DNA from 3 places in the Mechercharimyces sp. CAU 1602 genome. Region 1 is predicted to be linked to each of the others. Evidence: predicted binding sites of a transcription regulator. Region 1 holds the regulator's gene; each other region holds the start of a gene.
What was found. Region 1 encodes LexA, which represses DNA repair genes until DNA is damaged. Its sites were predicted from a motif close to CGAACATATGTTCG; they were not measured.

Region 1 (7,896 bases):
CAGTGTGATTGCTTTTACTTTTATTATGTCTGGATCGTCAGACGGAACAAGAGTAGTTCCTTGGATAACTCTTTTTATGCTTGTTCTTACTTGGATTATTTACGTAAGCATTGAGCGAAAAATATCTTTTCGGACTATCCTCCTTTTGTACTGGATAAGTATTTTGCTCGCCTGGGTAGGATGGGGCGTAGTTGTCAACTGGATCTCCCCTTTTCAAACACTTTTATTAACCGTAATTGCAGCACTGTTCTGGAGGAGAGTATGGGAAACGCATTCAGATCGACGCTATCTTCGACAATATTTAATATCAAAGTTGACTCAAGACGTTATTCTATTGTTGTTATTAAGCTTGACTGCAACGTTATACATGCAAGATCCACAATTACCAACAGTAGTCGTTCCACTTATCTTCGCATTTTTTCTTGTACGTATCGTTACAATGATGTATGCGGTCCGTCTAACAGAACAAACCACTTCTACGAGCAAACGGGGGGCCCTCCTCCTTATAATCTTGCTGGTGTTTGTGATTCTATTCTTACTACTGTTAGATGCAACCGGTAGTACAGTGCTCTCGCTGCTGGGAAGCGGTGTAATCTATGCTCTCTCACCCTTGTTATTTATTGTGGGCAAATTCTCAGAGTGGGTGATTAACGTAATTTCTGTGGGAGCCGATTGGGGGAATTATAATCAACAACCTCCTTCGGAAAATGAAGAGACTCCCCTCTCTCCTGTTGCGACAGCAGACTATAACCCCATCTGGTATTACTCTATAATGGTGATACTCACCCTTTTGGTTGGGTACTTTCTTTATAAGAGGGTGCAGTGGATTCGGTTCCGATCCTTTCAAATGAAGGACATAGAAGAAGAGCGCTCTTTTTTAACCCGTTCTTATCGTAAAGAGAAAAAAGAAGGTGATCGGTATCCCTACAGTAAAACTATTGGGGGAATCCGTAAGCAATACTCAGCCTACCTTAAACAGATGAGAGATAAAGGGATTCCACGAAAATCTACAGAAACTCCGCTTGAATATATGAAGAGAGTGCAACAAGAAGCGCCAACGCAAAATGATCAGATAGATAAGATCACACAATCATATCTTGTCGCTCGTTATCGAGACGATGAGTAATCTAGTAAAGACCCAAGGGTATCCTTGGGTCTTTACTTATTGTGACTTGGATTTGTGAGTGGGGGTTTGTTCCTCTCGCTTCCATTTTTTTATCCACCACAGCACACCCGCAAATAAAAATAGTGGGTTGGAGAAAAAAGATGGCTTTTTTCCTTCAAAGGCATGGCCGATAAATTGCAATACCCATCCTAGCACAAATAAGATTAGAGCTACTTTCCATTGAAAGAAAAACCATGGCAACGAAATGACAATCATCGGAATTCCAATCGCATGAGTTAATTTATTGATCGGATGTTGATGATCTTCACGATACTTCTCTAATAAAGATGATAAATCCATCACGACATCCCTCCTTCTTTTCATACTATTCCTCATGACGAATCAACATCCTTCTAGAATCAACAAATAATTAAACATAATATTCTTATTTATAAGAATAAAAGAATCGCTAGTCCGTATCTTCTATAACAGGAACTTTTAGTGTCTGTCCTGGATGAATAACGTTATTATCCAACTGATTTATATCTATGATGGTAGCGATAGTACGCCTAACATCTTCACGATTACCCGTATGCGCTCGTGCGATTTTCCAGAGGGTATCACCTGTTTCTACTTGCCACTCCACTGTATGGGTGTATGGGTCTGCAGCAGTCACATCAGTTCGAACGATGAAGAAAAGGAGGAAACATCCAACAATTAGGACAGCAGTAACGTTTGCCCAACGGGGGATCGACATTAACGACACTCCTTTACTCTATTTCCGATCATCTTTGTACAAGTATATGCTTGAATACCTATACGTTATACCAGAACTAACGTTCCGTCAAGAGGAATTTCGAACTTATGTTTGCGCTTTTCTTCACATTCATGTATACTTTGGTAAAAGAGAAAATGTCCTTATATTGCGAGGTCACTATTCGTACTGAAGGGAGATGAGTGCTTTGTCAAAACTCTCCACTCGTCAACAGGCTATTCTTGACTTTATTAAGAGCGAAGTTCGAGAGAAAGGGTATCCACCTTCTGTTCGTGAAATCGGTGAAGCTGTGGGGCTTGCTTCCAGCTCAACTGTTCATGGACATCTCGCACGGTTAGAAGAGAAGGGGTATATACGCCGCGATCCCACGAAGCCTAGAGCCATCGAAGTTTTAGACCCTTATCGTTCTGCAGATGAATCCATGGTGGAGCAGGATTCGTCGGTGCTTATACCATTGGTTGGGAAAGTTACGGCAGGCGAACCGATTACAGCAGTAGAAAATGTGGATGAATACTTACCTCTACCACTACAATTAGTAGGCAATAAAGACTCTGTATTTTTACTTACCGTTCAGGGTGAAAGTATGATCAATGCTGGCATTTTAGATGGGGACAAGCTGATTGTCCATCAGCAACAAGCGGCTAATAACGGAGATATTATTGTCGCCATGACTGAAGAGGGAGAAGCGACAGTAAAGCGCTTCTACAAAGAGCAAGATCATGTTCGCTTACAGCCAGAAAATGATCAGATGCATGCGTTATTATTGTCTGACGTTACTATCCTTGGGAAAGTAATTGGATTATTGCGGACAACGATGTAAAACAAAAGAAGAGTAGAAACCTCTCATTGAGGGGTTTCTACTCTTCTTTTGTTTTATCTATAACGCGGGCTGCATATCTCACTGAGGCTTTTTTTAAAAGCAGGGTTCGATTTTGGCTGAATCGCTTAAGAATTGCTTCAGTCTCTGCGGTGTAAACCTCAATGCTGCGGCGTATATCACTATTTAATCATAATGCTGATAGATCAAGTCCCAGTTAATCGGATTTTTGGCTAGCACGGGCTGTAGGTTGGAGTATGAATCTGTCATACCGTGTGCTGGCTTATACAGCTTTTGTGAGCCAATATTTTTGAATCGAGGCATGAGTTTAAAGCCAAGAAGATGACAAAAAGCAAAGCCAACTTCGCTCTGACCGCGTGTCTACATAGTTTCTATCCACTTGAGGATTGTCATGTCGTTTTATATCTCGAACATTCGAGTGACCTCTTTTTCGGAGGGATTTTGTCTATTGAATACCAGCCGGCAGTGAAGCCACCCACGAATCTCCAATAGATTTATGAGGGTTTTCTTGAACTTAGTGAATGCTCTAGCATCCGGCTTCCTAGTTTTGATTTCGAATTTCCGAATGCACTCATTTCCGAGGTGAAGGCGATTATTGTTGTGTATGTTAGCAATGACGTCGTTGCTCTTGACATGAGTGTTACATAAATCACACGCTGGCTTAAATCCAGGATCGTCTTCTTTTATATGTTCATCAGCAACCCATTCTTCACGCGCTTCGTCAAATGTGTCTGCCTGGCTCGCTTCAGTCAGTCTCTTCCTTGACAGTGATCCCGGTCCTTTTACCAGGGTCACATTTTTACCTATAGAAATCATCCCCTTTATAATAGTCAATCCCCTCAATTAAGAGGGGCTATTTTGAATATATCATAATGGGAAATACTTGTTTAGCAACACAACACAATATGTTATATAAAAGGACACGCTACATATTGTGTTTTGCGATTGATCCCCCCTATTTCAATAGTGTAAGATCTTGAACCAGAGTCTCACGTTTTCTGGGCAAGAGAAATTCTTTTTTCTTTTCCCCAGTTTTCTTATCATATATGTGGATCAATCCTGCGTACTGGTCTTCTCTTTGAGATAAACAATAAATATACTTGTCATCTACTCTCGCTTGTAAAAGTGGGACATCTGCTTTGAACGTTTTAATTTCTTTGAAAGTATTACTGTCCATCATTGTAATGTAAGGACTCATGCTATAGAGAACATAAAAATGATCTCCGTCTGGTATAATCCGTTCAGAGTATGGATGGGGGAGTTTTACATTGCTTACGTTCCATGTACCTGGTTCCAATACACTTAAGTATGGGTCTTCTTTATTAGAGACACTAACCACTTTTCCATTGATCATGGAAACATCAGAAGCATTTCCGTGTTCTATCACTAGTTTCTTTATTATTTTTTTACTTTTCCTGTCCAAGACATATTGCATATGCCTATCTGCCACGTCAGGGAAATCAGCATTTATGTATGCATAGGAATCATCAAAAGTCGCTGAAGGTAATATCCCGTCTAATTTTACTTCCACACCTTCCTTTCCTTCCTCTTTGATCTCTACTTTTCCATACTCTAAATCAGAATTAAATGTGGTTAATCGAGTGTCACCTTTTATTTTGGTGTAATATGGGAAGTCGAGAGATTCCATCTCGGATATGCTCCCAGACGGATTAATTTTAGTGAACCCAGTGTTAAACCTAGCAGGGAGTAAAATGTTTCCATCTCGATCTTCCCTAATTTCAAATATCCCAATAGCATCAATTGTAGCACTCGAGGTAACCTCTCCTCCTTGGTTAAAAACAACAAATTCACTATCTTCTTCTAAAGAGTTTGTATATACGACTCCGATGTCCCCATTATCAAGACTTATTTCATTATCAGCACAAGAAGTCAACATACTAGCGGTAACTGTAGCAAGAACAATCGTTTTACATAGGTTTTTCATTAAATTCTTCCTCCATTTGTAAAGACAGAGAGGCAGGAACAACCTCTCTGTCTTTAATCATTTATTTATTACCCTTTTGAATAGAATGTTTTCGTATCCCCATCATTGATCAAATTTACAGGCCATACTGCGCCACCGTTATCCAGTTCAAAACCTCTGTTTTTCCATGATCTCCATGCTAATTGTGAACAATAGAAGCGTGAGGTTGTCGTTTTGTTGTAAAAGTTATAATTGTACGGCTTTCCTATTTTTGCTTTTGAGTAGGCGGCTGCGTAACTATAGTCAGCGCCGTCTGCTCCACGAACCCATAATCCTCTTACGTGTGAATATCTTGCTTTCCAATTATTAGTCCTTCTTTGAACTCCCTTTTTACTCCCGATACCGAAAGATTCTGTAACATAGTAATTGTTACTTTGTACAACGCCTGCATGTCCTCCGGCCCAAGCTGAGCCCCCGCTAGTTCCGCTTAGTGTTACCACAATATCACCTTTGGTCCCAACCCTGTTTGAATGAAGTTGATTTTCAGCCTCTTCTGAAGACAATCCTTTATCTTTCACGTATTCTTGAAAGTCCTGAGGATCTACTGTCTTCTTACCATTTTTTAATTCTTCCTGCGTATCTCTTATTCCTTCTTCTAAATCGGCGAGTTCGGCAGGGGTCAAGTCTTCGATCGAGAGTTCTTCCGCACCAGTGGAACTTGAAGCGAAACTGTCGGGGGCAAAGGCGATAGACATCGTCAATGCAAGGGAGAGAGGAAGCAGAACAACTTTCTTGATTGCTTTCATTTACAAACCAACTCCTAAATAGTATTTTAGATGCCACAAACTGGGTATCCAAATTTATAATAGACTGATAGAAATAGGAAGTCAATAGTAAAATCAAAATTAATTAAAGATATTTATTTATTTTATGATTTTTATTATCCTATGTTATATGAAATATGAATAAATTTATAGAGCCTGATTATGATTATCTAAAGAGTGTATTTCGACACCTTGAGAACGGAATTAGAAGTTAACGTACCAAGATCAAAAAACTTCCTTATGTTCCAACAGAAGATGAAATTAAACGCTATTATGAAGCTGTCTGGAGGGCGAAAAACTTACAAGATATGATGGTCATCAAGACTTTGCTGTATACAGGCGTTCGTGTAAGTGAATTGTAAGTGAACTCATCAACATTAAGTTAAATGATGTGGATTTCCAACGATGTCAGATACGCGTGAATCAAGGGAAAGGGAAGAAAGATCGAATCGTACCATTCCCTACCGCCTTCAAAGAGCTTTTAGCCATGCACACAGTACTGTGGAAAGAAAGGGTATTGACGATGCGCTCATTTAGCTTTATTCTGGACATGAAAATCGAAAGTCGCTTGAAGTGTACTCAAAATTAGCTATTACAGATGCTCAGGATGAATATGAGCGTGTTATTCCTCAGTTTCCTATATAAAACACGGGAAACGGCTTGAATTGCTCACATGCAATCTCAAGCCGTTTTTACATTTATTAGGCAAATGCCGGCAAAATCGACGGATGCTCCCTCTACCCCTATATATGTAACACGACAGCCATTTCCTTTCCAAACCGATCTCCTTGATCGACAAATCCTAAGCTAGCGTATAAGCGATGTGCTTCCGTGTTCTCTGGATGGTAGCCAACAACTACTTTATTAGCTTGCCGCAGATTTCTTATTTCATCCAGCATGAGCTGTGTAGCTTGTTTTCCAATGCCTTTGCCTTGGTAGTTTTCATCGATCATGATGCGGTAAATCCAATAGCCATCTAACTCTTCTAAAACAGAGTTAAACATCAAAAAGCCGACGACAGCCTCTTCGTAATAAATAGCGTATGGTTTGAGTGATTCTTCAAATTTGGATTGAGCGATGGAAATTGCGTTAGACTCCATATACTCTGCTTGTGCAGTGGATACGCTTAACTGACAACACTCATACCAGTTATCTTTGTTTACTTCCTCTATCCTGATCGTTGGGTTCAATGTTGGACCTACTTTCTTATACTCTTTTAAAATATATTTCTATTAAATTATACTTGATCTTTTTAAATAAGAGAAGTTGCAACTGCTAACACCGTTTGCCAGTTATAACAGGTAAAAAGATTCCTTTGGGTGTTCTTATGACAGCAACAGATTCTTCGTTTGGAGAGAAAATAACCCCATATGCGGTTCTGCGCTGTTTATATACAGCACCTTCTATTTTTTGTCCGAAAACTGGTATATTCATCTATTCACCTTCTTTATCTTTGAACTCAAGCAGGACAATTTACTTTCAGCTAGAATAATACAGATGCATCCTCATAAATAAATGATGTCATCTAGAAAGGATTGGCAACCCCGTGGATTCAACGATTAGAAAAAATATGGTTTATGTTACTTTGATTTCAGCAGTATTCTTTACCTCATTGTTAATCCTGATTACTTTATCCCCGCTTAATCAAACAGGGCCTAACGTAAATCAATTTAACTCTACCGGTATGTGGCTAGCGGTAGGCATGGTGTTATTTTGTTATTTGTTCCCCCTCCTTGTCTATATTAGAGGAGTGCAGTCAATGAAAATGGTAATGGCAATTTTATGTGGGGTCGGTTTACTTATTGCATTATCCGTACTCCCTATTATCGGATGGTTATTGTATCGAGAGCCTCATCCCACCACCCTTACACTGCTAGTGCTCGGGTTGTTGCTATGTATTACAAACATAATCTGGTTTTTTAGTGCATTTATGCGCTCATCACGTCCACCGACAATGAGCTAAACATACTTACCGGGAGAAAAAAAGATCTTTATGTATAAACAAAAAAGGCCAGATGGCCCTTTTTTGTTTTATTGTATATCTACAAAGCGTTTGATCCGTTCTACTGCTTTTTCTAGCTGTTCCATCGAAGTTGCATACGAGAGGCGAACGTGCTCATCAGTACCAAAAGCAGAGCCGGGTACAACAGCGACCAACTCTTCTTCTAACAGTTTTTGCGCCCACTCGGCAGAGGTTTTTATGCTTTTAGCTTTCATCGATTCAGCAATATTGGCATATACGTAGAATGCCCCTGCAGGTGTAGAAGCGCTAATTCCAGGTAATTGTTGCAATGCAGCCACAAGAAAATCTCGTCGCTGTGCAAAAGCAGTTCGCATGGTAGCAACTGGTTCTTGTGGTCCTTCCAATGCAGCAATGGCTGCATATTGGGCGATTGAAGCTGGGTTCGAGGTGCTATGGCTAGAAATATT
Region 2 (7,896 bases), 290 kb from region 1:
AGAGTGGGATCAGATACGCTTTTTTCCCCCATCGGTTACGAACATGTAGAGCCATTCCTATTCCTAATGTGATAAACCCAGTCCATACCCCATGACCAGGGGACATCGCTATTCCATCTGAAAAATAACCAGGGATAAGAGTAAAAACCTCCCGATTTTGTACATTATCAGAGAATAAACTTGCAAAAAGACCCCATAAGCTTCCCTCTTGATCTGCTGTTACCCAACGGCGTAATACTTCTTCCGAAAAATCAAATCCAACCCCTACTGAAGCACCCCCCAACATATAATCGGTAAGGCTAAAGCTCTTCGTTCTGTTCGTAAACAGAAATAGTAATAGAAAAGGTATTAGCTTAAAAGATTCTTCCATTATCGGACCAACGATTTCGACACTCCATCTCGCACCGACGGAGACTGAACCCTCTGCAAATACTCCATGAAACAAATAAACCGCAATCGTTGAAAGCGGGGCAATCACCCAGGCTCCCATCGCAAAAAAGCGAGCGGTACCTGTCCAAGTGAGAGTCTTACCTCGAGCCAAGAACCAAAACTGCCATAGGAGATAATAACTCCACAAAAACTGGATGAGCGCTTCCCGAGCCGCAGGGATAAACATCCATGCTAAGACAGCTGAAACCGATATATCCCTTTTTCATACCTCTACACAATGTTGGATGATTCTCTGCCCATCTCTCACGACGTAGTTTACTATAATTTGGAACGATCATTCCCCATGACCGTAGTAGTTCGAGCAAGCACATCCCCCTCCTTTCCTTTTCTATCCTCAAACACTAGTATTATAGTGTTTGTTGGTAAGACAGAAAAGAGAGTTTCAAGGTAGAAACTGAGTCTGTTCGATTCACTTTATACCTTTCAGAAAACGGATAATTAAATTATTTTTGAAAGCGGTTAACGGGATTGAATAAAGCGATATGGACGAAATCCGTCGGAATCGAATTGTAATCGTCGATTTCTTTTGCGTAAAAAAAGCGACTCCTCGAGTGGAGTCGCAAACGGTGTTAATCTTTAATTCGTCAATCTTATCCTTCTCGCATGCCTTTCTTTGCTTCTTCAGGCAAAATCGAATCGTAGTTTCCGAATTGAATCATCTCGCGGGAGTGACTCGATACATCGCATTCCCCATACTCTGAGGTGTTAGTCCCCTTTCCATTGATGAAAAAATTTTTTCGATAGCTTCCATCTGTTTCATAGAGGTAAGTAACTAAGCTGATTTCTCGCCCATCAAAATACCTCTCACTTACACTTCTCAAGAACAGTTGTTTATTCCGCCACTTATATGATTCGGAAAGCGGTGCATCTAGGTTTTCATTCAAATGTAGCACTCCACAAAAATATCCTTCGTAGTTAAAGTTCACTTTAATGATGAATCGAGGAGTTTCTCCATCTGAAATAATTCCTACATACGGCTTTTCTTTTTCATGAAAGGCTTTCGCTTGTTCTAGAGTGAGATACCCTCTCGCATTCTTCCAGATACCTCGCCAACTCTCGTAGTATTCCAACTTCACCTGCATTCACCTCTACTAGTTAAGTATGTTTCCTTTCTCATCTCGGATGGTGATATCTCTATCAGCCGCATAATCCAATATTTCCTGCGGTACTTCTTTCTGCTGAACAGGTATCTCCAAGATCATTTGTCCGTTTTCATCTAATCTATCGCCGGCTAACCCATCGCTCTGATGACCCGATCCTTTTCTTTGCGTCTTCACATCTGCAATTTCCAACCCGGTGGATACTTGTTCTTCAACTCATTGATATAGTTCTTCGCTGTTTGTGGCTGAATATCCGCCAACTGCGTATACTTCCTTGATACGATTTCTCCTGTATCAGGATTATATGAAACCAGTCGTACGTACCCACTCGGGGATTTACTGCTCTCGAAAGACTTTCGCTTACCACTGATTCAAATCCGGCGTGGAACTAACGCTAACGTATATCACAAAAGTACTGAACCATTCGAGTCAGCGCGAGACAATGCGATATATCGGTATTGAACAAAGCGATATGGACGAAATTTACGCCGGAATCGAGTTATAGACGGCGTTTTTCTTTTTGCGTAGAAAAAGCGACTCCGAGAGTGGAGTCGCGCATGATTTACCCTATTGGTTTGTTAAAACTCATCCCTCTTGTAAGCCTCTCTTTGCTTCTTCGGGTAGGATCGAATCGTAGTTTCCGAATTGAATCATATCGCGGAAATGACTCGATACATCACATTGACCGGTTTCCGCTACTTCCATCACTCCCGCTTTGTTGGAGCTACTTTTTCTATAGCGTCCGTCTGTTTCGTATAGGTAAGAATCCATGCTGATTTCTGGTCCATCAAAATACCTCTTATGCACATTTTTTAAGAATAAGTTTCGATCAATCCACACATAGGCATCCAATAACTTAGTGTCCAAGTTTTCATTCAAATGTGCTACATCGCAAAAGTACCCTTCATAGTTAAAATTCATCTGTACAATATACTTTGGCTTATCACCTTCTGAAATAATCCCTACATACGGCTTCTCTTTTTCATGGAAAATCTCAGCTTCCTTTGGCATGAGATATCCTCTTGCATTTTTCCGGATACTTCGCCAACTCTCGTAGTATTCCAATTTCATCGACATTCATCCCCTACTAGTTAAGTATGTTTCCTTTCTCGTCTCTGATGATGATGTCTCTATCAGACGCATAATCCAAGATTTCCTGCGGTACTTCTTTCTTTTGAACAGGTACTTCCAAGATCATTTCGCCCTTTAACGTATCACCCGCTAACCCATCATTCTGATGATCTGCCCCTTTCTTCTGCGTTTTCACATCCGCGATTTTCGCACCCGGTGGATACTTGTTCTTCAACTCATTGATATAATTCTTCGCTGTTTGTGGCTGAATATCCGCCAACTGCGTATACTTCCTTGATACGATTTCTCCTGTGGTAGGATTATACGAACCTAGCCGTACGTAGCCACTCGGAGCTTTACTGTTTTCAATGTACACCTCATTATTAGGGTATTCAGTGGACATCTTTCGATTAAACGCATTGCCTTGTTCAATATTACGTGCAATCGCACGCGCTTTCTCTTCGGGATACTTTTCTCGTAAGGATTGATAAAGACTGGACTCATCGATTTCTTTTTCAATCAACTCATTGACCAGTTGATCTTCATCGTCCGCTTTCGCAATGACATCCTTCGCTTCCTCTGCTTGCTTGGACTTAGGTGTAGCTGCAGCTTCATCCGCTTTCGTTGCAGCTTTCTGACCTGCCATGGGTCCTATTGGTCCAATTTTATTAAGTACGTCTCCCCCAAAAATTGAGCCAAATAAAATTCCGCCTGCCATGGCCCCGTTAATGATTGCTTTTTTCAAATCAAAGTCTTTGCCACGCAATGCATCGTCTGTGAGACTTTCTGACCCTCCACCGGCAAATCCTCCAACAAATCCCGGTAATATTTTTCTCACGATTGGACTTGCTCGGGGAAGAAGTGCCATCGCTCCGCGTCCAACCACGGCTCCAATCCCACCACCAATTAATCCTGCTATTCCTCCAATAGACATGTCTCGAGCAATGGTTTTGGCATCTCCATCAGTAAAGTAAGTCACTCCACCTCCGAATGCTGCTCCAAAAAGAATAGCCGCTCCAAACCCTTGTCCCCCTGGAATAAATAATAGTCCGACCCCAACGCCAACCGTAACACCTGCAGCAATATACTCCTTATTCTCTTTTGCCCATTCCCATACGGCTGACGCGGCTTTTGGTACGTTTTCTTTCGTCCATTCCCAAACTATTTTGGCTCCGGCCTTTGTACCTTTCCAAGACTCTTTCGCTTTCTCCTTTGTACTACTCCAAACTTCTTTCGCCTTATCTGTAATCTTATTTTTAACATCCTTTGCTTTTCCCCAGATGGAATCCCATAATCCTTTATCATCAGCAGAACTACTTTTTTCTGAGGTAGCTGTAGCTGTTTCTATCTTCCCCCCTTTACATTCAGGATTTACGGAAACATTCCCAATTGCTTCTATTTGACAATCAATTTTCTGTTCAACTTTTTCTTTCAATAGTTCACTATTTAACGTAGTAGAAAGAATCGTTGCTAACAGTACAGTGGCACCCACTTGAAGGCGGTTAAAATTCGGTTAATATGATTACACCTATTCGCAATTTTCGCTCGTCAGAAACGGTGTAGATTTCGTCTAGGACGTAATAATTCACTCAATCACACTTCCACTACGCTTACAATTCGTTGAAATGAAATCAACTCGTAATCCTCTTCGCTCTGGAGCTTGATCCATCGCTCATTCGCGTTAATCTTCGTAATGACACCTCGATCTTGCTCTATTCCGTATCTATCTGCGCAAGAGATCACCACTGGGCAACGATTGATCATCGACTTTTCAATAATGTATCCGATTTCGGTTATGGCGTCCTCCGACAGCTCTGGCTTAACGCATTCTTTCGCTTTTCGATTCTGTTCGTGAAAGCTGGCGATGTGCTCCGGCAACACCATACGGTGCCCTTCCCACATCTTATTGCCACGGTCAAGTATTCGGTCCATTCGAATCACCTCGTCTCTATTATACCCAAACATTAGTTCTCATAGAACGGATGATCCCATATTTATGAATATCAATTTCTTACATTCTGTGTGATGTGGCACCCATACTGCTTCTTCGCCTTCTCCATCCGCTTAAAATTCCTAAGCGAAGTCTCTTTGTTAACCTTCTCGATTGCCTTACGGTATAGATTCCGCTACTCCCTACTCATAGCGCCTATCAAATGCAGGCGTTTCGTTTCGATTTCGGAGAGATGCGGAGCCGTTAGTTCTGTTGTGTTGTTCATTCTTTTCTTCAGACGCGTAATGCCAGCCAACTCGCTGACGCCCGTCTAAATAACTCATTATCGCAACAAAATGAAACACCATTTCGGTTTCCTACGCCTCCTTTCGTTTTGAACGACAAAAGAATAAGCATCCGCTTTGGGATGCCGCCTGATTCACGAACGACTAAACATATTCACAATGCAATAAACAAAAGCACTTGTGACGAAAGCGATCGCAAATAAATGTATCGTTTTCTTGAGCTTTCCGATCTCCTTTCTCTTCTCAATGAACTCCATGACGTTCAATATCGCTATCATCCCAGTAACATACGCAAGCATAACATTCATCCAAATATCATTATCTGTCTTTAGCACCATAATAAAAGAGGTAATAATTACGATAGGATTCGTGATCTTGAAAAATACGTCTACTCTCTTTTTTTTCTTCGTTATGGGCTTCTCCAATATTAAATCCCCTTCTGGTATCAGCTACCCGTTATAATACCATGAATATGAATTACTTGAGGGGATGTTGTGCCCCAAAAACCGCAATAGACCAAGCACTAATGCTGCTTTACGGGTGGGATTGCGATTGTTATGGGATTGGCGATTATAGGATTCGGTTTTTCTTGTGGAAACGCAAGGCTCGTAGGTGAAGCGTAAAATAGTGATTGATTGCGATGGGGATGCTACTAATAAAAATAGCTGTAAACCTATTATTTGACACACATTCCATGTTTAATATATGATTAGAATATAAATTTCCATTATTTAAAAGGTAGATGATATTCATGGGAGATCTCGAAAAAATAATCCGAAGCTATATAAATGGTAATCGTAATCCAACTGAGCCTCCTCCTACAACTGTTTTCTTGTCTAAAATACTTTTTATTGTGATTTGTATATTTATATGGTATTCAGGGATACGGTTAATAAGCTATGATACATCATTCAAATGGCTTAATGTGGTTTTTCATCATGCCGGCTTGTTAATTTGTCTTTCCCCGTTTTTAAGCAGCTACTATTTCACAAAAAAAATAGTACCATGGAATTACCAACAACCACTAGACGAAATAGTTGGGTATAAAATATTTTCCATTATTTTGAGTGTTGTTTTTAAACACCCTAAACAATATTTTTACCATATAGGTCAATTAAACTTCGATCAAGCAAATTCCAGAAAAATAATTAGTCTATTCGGTGACACAGATAACATACTTCAGCTTTTTCATAAGGATTTCTCAGAGGAAGCCTATAGAAGAAAAAGCTCTGCCAAGGAAGAAATTAGATCTTCATATCCTTCAAAACCTTTCGCTGAATGCGTACAAGAAAAAATAGATAAATTTAGCATAGAGATTCCTACACTAAATTTCGATAACTACAAGAGATCCCTAGGAAAGATGAATTATTTCCCACATCATCTCATCCCTATGAATAAAAGAGTCCGAAATATACAGTTTTTATTCCCATTACATCCCATAACTATTGATAAAGTAGGCTGGTGTATTCCTTATACTGGTGAAGTAAAATTACTTAATCTCGGTGTGAATCCTTATCCTTGGAAATGGAAGCCGTATGTGAAAATAGATACCACCCATCAAGAAATAGAGTATATTTCGGTTTCTTATTCAATGGATGAATCCCAATCGGAATTTGAACATTTTCTAAAACACTTAAAAATCAAACCTTGAGTCACTAGAATTAAAAGTTGATCGTTTCAATAAAGAGCTGACTGCAATCATTGAAAGAGAATATAAACAAGCATTCAATAATCTATATGAAAGGATTGAACCAGACAAAAACATAGAATTCTACGTCGAAGTAGAAATAGAAAGCGAACCTGAGGAGGAAATAGATCAAATGAATCCCCCTGCAAATGGAAATCAAATTCAGATTATAAATCACGGAACGCTCACAACTGGCAATATAACACAAAGTAGTGAAAATTCAAGCCACACTGACTTTGAGTATATATACCAAAGACTAAAAAAAACTTTGCGGTCTGCCGACTTAAGCGTAGATAAAAAACATTCGTTTTCACATAGCCTAGAGGATATAAAAGCAGAAGTCCAGTCAGAAAGTCCAAATAATGAAACTATCAGTAAACGACTAGATAAATTGATGTCGATAGCAACGATTGTTTCCGGAACATCAGCGCTTGTTACCATCGTAGATGAATTAGCGGAACTCTTGCTTTAAGAAGTATGGTAACGTTTCCCTCCGAACATTTATTTGATTACACGGATTCTACTTACACCAGACGTCACACCTTCGCTACCCCCGCCTGGGGGGTTCATAGGGTATGCGAATCGCCACTCTTTCGCTTCTCTTCGTCAACGCATCCATATTCATCTGTTTCACACACCCTCTCTCAATTTACGATCCAAACTGAGTTACCTCATAGTCACGATATTCCATCCACTAAAAGGAGGTGTGTACAAAAATATTTCGCATCAGATGTTGCTTCATCAAGCAGTCATCTCTTCCTTGATCGATACAAATAACGACCACCCAGCTCTATCAAGCACCTCTTCAATCACTATGATAAACTCATCCCAGTCGCCACCCACTAAACCAGCGCTAACCCCCGATATCCCCTTCGATTCCTAGCTTCTTTACTATCATTCATCAAAATCACGCTTCCCAGCTTGCAGACGATAAGAAAGGCGAGACTTCTTCCCTCGTACTGCCAAATAGCTAGAAAAAGAAAATTCTGCAAAAAATGCCTCTGCTGCCTCCACTCCTGATTGATAAAGCTCCTCTCGTTCCTTTTTTCCGATGGAAAAGTCATCTGTTCCATACCCTAGTGTAGGAATAAGAATGGAGCGCAATTTATCTATCTCTTTAATAGCACGATTATCATGCGCATCCATCATCGTGAAAAACAGAGCACGAAAAAGTGAGATTGGGCCATCAATGGGGTAAGGTTCACCAAATTCATCTGTAATCAAACGAAAACCGAGTGTAGGCCAACGCGGTTGCTCTTCGTCGAACAACCATACAGGAAAGTTACTCAACACCCCTCCATCAACAAGATAGCTTGTGGTTTGTGACGGGGAATGAGTAATAGTAACCGGTTC
Region 3 (7,896 bases), 180 kb from region 1:
ATCACTGCCCCGCGGCTGATTGTACAACACCCAACGCAAAGCCCGTAAAATCGCACTTTTACCACTATCCGATGGACCGACAAACACTTGTAAACCGTCCTCAAAGTGAATCTCTGTCTGTACGTGCGATTGAAAGTTTTCTATCTTTAAACGTCGAAAGCTGATCATTTATGCTCTCCCCTCACCAATACGCTCTTGAATGACAGCAATCCTTCTCATCGCTTCGTACTTGACCTCGTCTGCGATTCCTTCTAACAAAGCAATCTCATTAATGATCTCTACGGGGTCTAGTGAATGAAACGTCCCTGCTGCCTGCACTTGTTGCACAAAGGAAGACATCTTCTCTGCTCTCCACGCCGCTTCTTCGATATAAGAGCGATCCAACACATCTTTTCCCTCTGGAGCAGACCGGAGAGGGAATAATTGGATATCTATCTTCTCTCCCAAAGTAATCAATGCTACCTGAGGGCGACGCCGCATCTCAGAAGGATGATTGTTGATGCGCGCTAGCGCTCCTGGATTAACAATATACTTTCCCTCTTTCTCCTGCACAGCAAACCCAGCATGATAATGACCCGTCAATAACAAATCCACATCATCAGACCATAACTTGTCCACTAATGTATGGTGCACTCCGTCTGGCAAGGCACGTTCTACCACCATACCATGCACCATATGAATACAAAAATCTGCTTCGCTCTCGTTTTGCACAACATAATCGAGCCGAACATCGCGTCGATCCAAATCGTAATGAAAGGGTTGACCAGACAACTGTACCTTTATTCCCCCTGCAGTCAACACACGTCGCTCTCCTTGATTCAGCATAGTTACAGTACCAAAAGCGTCAAGTAATCCAATCATAGAGCGATGAGCCGTTTCCGGATTATGTCCATATATATCGTGGTTTCCTGCAATCGTATAGATAGGAGCTGAAAACTTACGCAAAATCCCTGCAAACTCCCCTACAACCGAAGGGGAGACATCAGGGCGATCAAAAAAGTCTCCACCGTGTAAAATAACATCTACCTCTTCGCGATTAGCTATCTTCACAACCTCTAACACTTTCTCTTTCAAAGTTTGTGGAAAGTCATCCATGCGACTGCGCGGTGATGTTCCACGAATGTGTGTATCTGTAAAGTATAATAGACGCATGCCCAACCCCCACTTACGCTCGTTAATATCACATACTCTCATTATCGCACAATCCTCGTACTTCTTCATGTACCTACCAGAAAAACACCCTTTCTACATGATGGAAGCGCCATGTGCCCATATCTAAGCAGGGATTTCACGAGTCCTATATCCGTTATCCAAACAAAAAGGCGGTTCTCTTCTGCTTAAGTAGAAGAGAACCGCCTTTTTGTGTAATCATCCTCACTGCATCTACTTTTACCCTCGTAACGGGAAATGGCTACAGTCCCAGCTCTCCCTCACTCCCACCCCGCACCCCTCGTGGCCCCCGTGGCCCACGTCTCCCCCGTGCTCCCCGATTCCCTCTCGTTCCCGTAGCACCGGTTGCTCCCGTAGCTCCGGTTGCTCCGGTCGGACCTGTTGCTCCTACCGCAGACCGTAACCCTACCTTCGTCACAAATACATCATCATTACCTGCATTTTGCGACTGAAAAGCGTTCACTGTAACAGGAAAATTGGTAGATCCAGTACGCCCAGTAAAGTAGGCACTCTCCACATTATCGACCGCAACAGCATTTCCTCTATCATCTAGGCTCCCTCCCAGATACGATGAAAAAGAGATTCCTTGTCCAGAATAGCTCAACTGCGTCACAAAAGCATTACTATTACCAGATAAGCTGTCCTGAAATGCATCTGATGTAACAGGAAAATTAGTTGACATGGTTTCTCCTGTCACCCATGCTGACCCAAAGGAGTCAACCCCTAATCCAAATGCTCGATCAACCCCAAATCCTCCTAGGTAAGTAGAGTAAATAAGATGATCCCCTGATGGATTAACCTTGGTTATAAACACTGAGTTAAGACCTACTGCAGGGATTACGGTTTGAAATGCATTGTTGGTAATCGGAAAATTGGTTGACTGTGTCTGTCCTGTCACATATGCATTTCCGCCCCCATCTATATTAATTGCGAAAGCAGCATCGCTACCAAGACCACCTAAATAAGCGGAATACTGAAGGGATGAACCCACCGCGTTTAGCTTAGTAACAAAAGCATCTGACCCTCCTCCAAAAATGGTTTGAAATGCGGCTGTTGTAATCGGAAAATTGGTTGATTGAGTCACTCCCGTAATAAAAGCCTGACTATTTTCGTCAAGAACGATTCCTCTACCCGCATCCCCACCATTTCCCCCGATATAAGTGGAATAGAGAAGTGAAGTCCCTGTGGTATTTAGCTTTGTGACAAAAGCATCCGACGCTCCTCCAAAAATCGTTTGAAAAGCATTCGAGGTTATTGGGAAGTTGGTGGAGAGCGTTTCCCCTGTCACATAAGCATTATTCGTTTCATCAATCACAATCCCAAGTCCACGCTCTCTTCCTGATCCACCCAAATAAGTGGAATACACAAGCGAACTTCCTGTGGCATTTAATTTGCTAACAAAAGCATCGCTTGTCGTAGGTGCAGCTATCGGCATAGTCTGGAACGCGCCTGAGGTTACAGGAAAATCAGTAGAGAGAGTAATACCCGTCACATAAGTATTTCCAAGAGTATCTACTGCGATATCGGTTCCACCATCAATTAAACGACCTCCCAAGTAGGTAGAATAGAGAAGAGAACTTCCTGATTTATTAAACTTACTTATAAATACATCATCCAATCCAGCATTCATCGTCTGAAATACACCCGAGGTGACGGGAAAGTCAAGCGAACATGTGTCCCCAGTTATATAAGCACTCCGCGCTGAATCGACCGTAATACCATTTCCCTCATCTCCACCCGTTCCCCCCAAGTAAGTGGAGTAGAAAACGATAGGATCAATTAGCAGGAGGCAGTTAGGGTCATAATGGTCACCGTGAATTGTAAAACCAATTGTCCCATCATTATAGAGCTCAAATCCGGTTTCAATCATTTTCTTTTCTTGGTTTATCCACTGGAAACTAACTGGTTTCCTTTCACACAGAACGCCACACGAAGTATAGATCAACAAATCGCCATCTTCAGTCAACTTTACTTCGTCCCCGCCCTCATAACGCAAGCGAATATCCCCCAAACAAGCATCTGGATGCACGATTAGATCGTATTTTAGTTGCCTTTTCTTATCCATGAACACAACGTCAATCCCTGGCCACACGTTATCATAGACAACACGTTCAAATCCACTAACTTGCTCGTTACTCTTCTGCGGTACTATACCTTGACGTGTTTGCAAGAAACGTAGCATAATCGCAGCCTTCTCACACAAACGAAGTTGCACCCCTGTTGGGTAGAAAGTACACTTCATTCCCTGCTCAGCGATAGCATACTTTTTGCTTCGTACTATGTGCGTATCCACCTTCTCATCTCCCTCATCGCCTTACATCAGTTAATCCATCTATATGCCATTTTGCCCTATAGGTTCAAGATAGCGCTGGAGTCTACCTCGACGCATAATAACCTCACACAAACAAAGCAAATTCACCCTACTGAGGTAGGGTGAATTTGCTTTGTTTAAACTATCATTATTTTACTTGATGATTGTCTCGCAACTGTTGCATAATCTGAAATACATGGCTCGCAGAATAACCACGGCGTAACAAATAGCCACTCAAACGCCGTTCCACGGTTGGCCATGGCAGATGTGCCAACCGTGGATACCGTTTTTCAGCCATCATGAGTGCCATGTCCCATTCGTCTTCCTCTTCGATCTGCGCTACCGCCTGGTTGATCACTTCTATCGAGATCCCTTTACGCTCCAGTTCTTGACGCAACACGCGTTTTCCTAAACCCTTACTCTGCATCCGCTCCGCAACCCAGGCGGTAGCAAAGCGATCATCATCTATGTATCCATGATCGATACACTCGCTGATAATCTCCTCCACATGATGCTCCTCATACTCCTTCTGCAAAAGAAATCGACGCACTTCATGTGCTGTTCGCGGTTTATAGCTGAGATGACGAAGAGCAGATTGTCGCACTTGACTACGCTCTTCTGCTTCTCCAATCTGACCCCATTCCTCAGCACCTAGAGATAGGCCTTTACGCAAACCTTTTTTGACTAGCACTTCCTCATGAATAGTGCCCCAGTATACATCATCGCGATACAAGTGATATCGCTGCGTACGTCCTCGCTGCTTTTCAATTCGGGTAATCACGCCGTCTGTCGTCATGATCCCCATCCTCCCTGCTCACCTAACTCTTATTGCACATCGAGCGAAGCCTCTTTCTTCTTTCCTTTTTTCTTCTGCTCATCGCTCGTAGCTTCCACCGTTTGCGTTTCCGGTTGAATCAGCTGGTGATGCTCACGAATCTTACGTTCAATCTGCCCTGCGATCTCGACATGCTCTTTTAAAAACTGTTTCGCATTTTCACGTCCTTGTCCCAAGCGCTCACCTGAAAAGGAGTACCAAGAACCACTCTTATCCACAATATCGAGATCGCTACCGATATCGAGAATACTTCCCTCTTTCGAGATTCCTTCACCGTACATAATATCTACTTCCGCTTGTTTAAACGGTGGTGCTACCTTATTTTTCACTACCTTGATGCGTGTGCGATTCCCTACCATATCTTGACCTTGCTTAATGGTTTCCGCACGTCGTACGTCCAAGCGAACACTCGAATAAAACTTAAGTGCTCGTCCACCTGGAGTTGTTTCCGGGTTCCCGAACATCACGCCTACTTTTTCACGTAGTTGGTTAATAAAAATAGCAATCGTTTTCGACTTGCTAATCGCACCGGATAGTTTACGCAATGCCTGTGACATCAAGCGCGCTTGCAGCCCCACGTGCGAGTCTCCCATCTCACCCTCGATCTCTGCTTTGGGAACCAGCGCTGCAACGGAGTCAACCACAATAATATCCACAGCACCGCTACGCACCAATGCTTCTGATATCTCTAATGCTTGCTCCCCAGTGTCCGGTTGAGAAAGTAGTAATTCGCTTATGTTGACACCTAATTTACGTGCATATACAGGATCAAGAGCATGCTCAGCATCAATAAAAGCTGCTTGACCACCAGCGCGCTGAACCTCTGCGATCGCATGAAGAGCGACGGTTGTCTTACCAGATGATTCTGGACCATATACTTCAATAATTCGCCCACGCGGATATCCACCAATCCCTAGAGCAATATCTACAGCTAGAGAACCACTCGGAATGGTCTCTACTGGAGGGAAAGAATCCTCCCCCATCTTCATAATGGACCCTTTACCAAACTGCTTTTCGATCTGCCGTAACGCCATATCTAATGCTTGTTTACGATCCGACATCCCATTCCACTTCCTCTCGATCTCTTCTATCAATCTATATATTCATCATACATGGTTTTTCTCTGCCTGCCAAGGTTGTTTACGAACATTTATTCGATTATTTTTCTACCTATTTTAACCCACTCGCGCATATGGTACAGTAAAGAAGAGCAGGAAGAACCTTTTGCAAAAAATGAGGTGGACCACAATGGATAAAGAAAAACAAGAAGAGATGATTATGGAAGCACTGGAAGAGGTTATTGATCCAGAGCTAAATATTGATATTATCAACCTTGGTCTTGTCTACGGTGTAGATGTAGAAGAGGATGGAAAAGCAAAAGTTACGATGACACTGACAGCGATGGGATGCCCACTAGCCGGTATGATCCAAGAGATGGTAACACAAGCCGTTACCAAAGTTGACGGTGTAAAAGAAGTAGAAGTTGAAATTGTATGGAACCCGCCATGGTCTAAAGATAGAATGTCCCGCTATGCCAAAATGGCGCTAGGCATTCATTAAGTAATAGCGAGGCCGTCTGCTTGGCACAGTGCCAAGCAGACGGCCTCTTTCGTCTTCTGCCGCCCCATGTCCAGGTAACACCACTTTAAGAGTCAACGTTCATTCGATCCCGAGATCCCTCTTGCCCCCCTCGCCCCACGTGGGCCCCGTTCACCTGTAGCCCCCGTCGGTCCCGTCGCCCCGCGCACAGCCTGCCCAGGAAAGACCAGACTAAACAAAAATGCATCCGCATTCCCACCAAACTGTTGCTGAACCGCATCTAGCGACACAGGAAAGTTTGCTGACGAAGTAAACCCGGTCATATATACGTTTCTAAACTCATCCACTACAATATCTTCACCCGCCTCAGATGCGATTCCACCTAAGTATGAGGAATAGGTTAAGCCTGATCCGATAGAACTTACCTGAGCGATAAAAGCATTTTGCGACCCTCTTCGACGACTCTGAAACGCATCCGGGGTAACAGGGAAATTTTCTGATTGGGTCAAACCCGAAATCCAGGCATTTTGAAAAGAGTCTAACGCAATACTTAAGCCATCATCAATCCCTCCGCCACCTAGATAAGAAGAATAGAGCAACGCTGATCCTGTTCGATTGAACTTACTGACGAACCCATCTACATTTCCCCCAAAATTGGGTTGAAAAGCACGTTCAGTGGGAAAAGCAGTCGATGATGTACAACCGGTAACATAGGCATTCCCATCGGAATCGATGGAGATGCCATGCCCCTCTGTGATATCGATAAAGTTGTTCCCACCTAAAAATGTAGAATAGAGAAGGGTGGTCGCAGTTGCATTTATTTTAGAGATGAAAGCAGAAGAAATTCCTCCTAGTTGCGTTTGAAACGCACCGGCTGTAACAGGGAAATTACTGGCCAGTGTACCTCCAGTCACATAAACATTCCCGCTATCATCAAGAGCAAGCGCACTTATCAATTGCGTCTCATCACTCCCACCTAGATAGGTGGAGTACAACAAAGAGGAGCCTCTAGCATTAAATTTACTAATCGTACCCGCGAAATTAGGGGACTGGCCAGTAAAACTGGTTTGGATCACGCCTGATGTAACTGGAAACTCCTTCGAACTACTCGCTCCGGCTACATAAGCGTTCCCTTCCGCATCCACTTTAATGTCTGCCCCTTGTGTCACCCCATTTGCTCCTCCAAGAAATGTAGAATAAAGAAGGGAACTCCCGCTTGCGTTTAGCTTGGTCACAAACGCATCTGAACCCGCTAGTTTACTTTGAAACGCTCCAGAGGTAATAGGGAAATTAGGGGATTGTGTCGTCCCTGTCACATAAGCCCTTTGCTCCTCATCCACTTCAATCCCACATCCAAAATCTACTCCTATTCCTCCTAAATAAGTAGAGTAAAGCAGGGACGATCCTCCTGGGTTCACTTTTGTAATAAAAGCATCTGAACCTCCACGCAAACGAGTTTGAAATGAACCCGAAGTAACTGGAAAATCATTAGAAAAGGTGCGTCCTGTTACATACGCGTTCCCTTCTAAATCGACGGCAATGCTTTTCCCCGAATCAAACTCAGTCCCTCCCAAATAGCTAGAATAACGTACCACTGGATCAATCAAGAGAGGACGCTTTTGATCGTATTCTCCGTTTGGTTCAAACCCAATACTGCCATCTGAACGAACATTATATTGAACAGCTACGATCTGTTTAGACAAAGAGTGATCAAACTGCATAGCAACCGGGATTTCCTCGATGAATACCCCTGTGTTGGTTGCAATACACAGCCTTCCTTCCTCATCGAGGTAAGGAGCCTCTTCACTTTCAAAAGAAAACTGAATTGCCCCTAATCCCTCTGAGTCCGCCTGTATGACCCAATCTGATTTCCAACCAATTGCCGTACGATAATACCATAAGTCAACCCCTCGCCAGAGTGAAGAATAAAGTACTTCTCCCCTGCTACTCTTCGTTCGACTTACACCTTCGCTTCCAATAAATCGCATTCTAACCATAGCACCCGTCACTAGATCTTCATATCCCACACTATCTTCATAAA

Region 2: NXZ84_RS04040 (YolD-like family protein) is a predicted target of LexA. The motif match lies at 4,580-4,593, and genes of this name have one in related genera.
Region 3: recA (recombinase RecA) is a predicted target of LexA. The motif match lies at 5,460-5,473, and genes of this name have one in related genera.

What each region holds. Positions count from the first base shown of each region.
Region 1 is NZ_JANTPT010000001.1:1,053,876-1,061,771, reverse strand. Features, by position in the region: gene NXZ84_RS05580 (DUF4129 domain-containing protein) at 1-1,126, shown strand, start outside; gene NXZ84_RS05575 (DUF962 domain-containing protein) at 1,163-1,465, opposite strand; gene NXZ84_RS05570 (LysM peptidoglycan-binding domain-containing protein) at 1,575-1,862, opposite strand; gene lexA (transcriptional repressor LexA) at 2,068-2,700, shown strand; partial or broken gene NXZ84_RS05560 (Tn3 family transposase) at 2,801-3,100, opposite strand; gene NXZ84_RS05555 (hypothetical protein) at 3,118-3,552, opposite strand; gene NXZ84_RS05550 (YncE family protein) at 3,674-4,663, opposite strand; gene NXZ84_RS05545 (YiiX/YebB-like N1pC/P60 family cysteine hydrolase) at 4,732-5,448, opposite strand; gene NXZ84_RS05540 (hypothetical protein) at 5,858-6,055, shown strand; gene NXZ84_RS05535 (GNAT family N-acetyltransferase) at 6,210-6,656, opposite strand; gene NXZ84_RS05530 (NUDIX hydrolase) at 6,742-6,900, opposite strand; gene NXZ84_RS05525 (DUF5391 domain-containing protein) at 7,013-7,429, shown strand; gene NXZ84_RS05520 (pyridoxal phosphate-dependent aminotransferase) at 7,498-7,896, opposite strand, start outside.
Region 2 is NZ_JANTPT010000001.1:768,294-776,189, reverse strand. Features, by position in the region: gene NXZ84_RS04065 (PrsW family glutamic-type intramembrane protease) at 1-616, opposite strand, end outside; gene NXZ84_RS04060 (hypothetical protein) at 1,041-1,532, opposite strand; gene NXZ84_RS04055 (hypothetical protein) at 1,542-1,727, opposite strand; gene NXZ84_RS04050 (hypothetical protein) at 2,136-2,561, opposite strand; gene NXZ84_RS04045 (hypothetical protein) at 2,638-4,113, opposite strand; gene NXZ84_RS04040 (YolD-like family protein) at 4,215-4,553, opposite strand; gene NXZ84_RS04035 (hypothetical protein) at 4,991-5,281, opposite strand; gene NXZ84_RS04030 (hypothetical protein) at 5,608-6,507, shown strand; gene NXZ84_RS04025 (hypothetical protein) at 6,677-7,015, shown strand; gene NXZ84_RS04020 (patatin-like phospholipase family protein) at 7,438-7,896, opposite strand, start outside.
Region 3 is NZ_JANTPT010000001.1:1,237,674-1,245,569, forward strand. Features, by position in the region: gene NXZ84_RS06520 (AAA family ATPase) at 1-168, opposite strand, end outside; gene NXZ84_RS06525 (metallophosphoesterase family protein) at 169-1,221, opposite strand; gene NXZ84_RS06530 (SBBP repeat-containing protein) at 1,412-3,463, opposite strand; gene NXZ84_RS06535 (regulatory protein RecX) at 3,630-4,277, opposite strand; gene recA (recombinase RecA) at 4,307-5,377, opposite strand; gene NXZ84_RS06545 (metal-sulfur cluster assembly factor) at 5,565-5,876, shown strand; gene NXZ84_RS06550 (SBBP repeat-containing protein) at 5,969-7,896, opposite strand, start outside.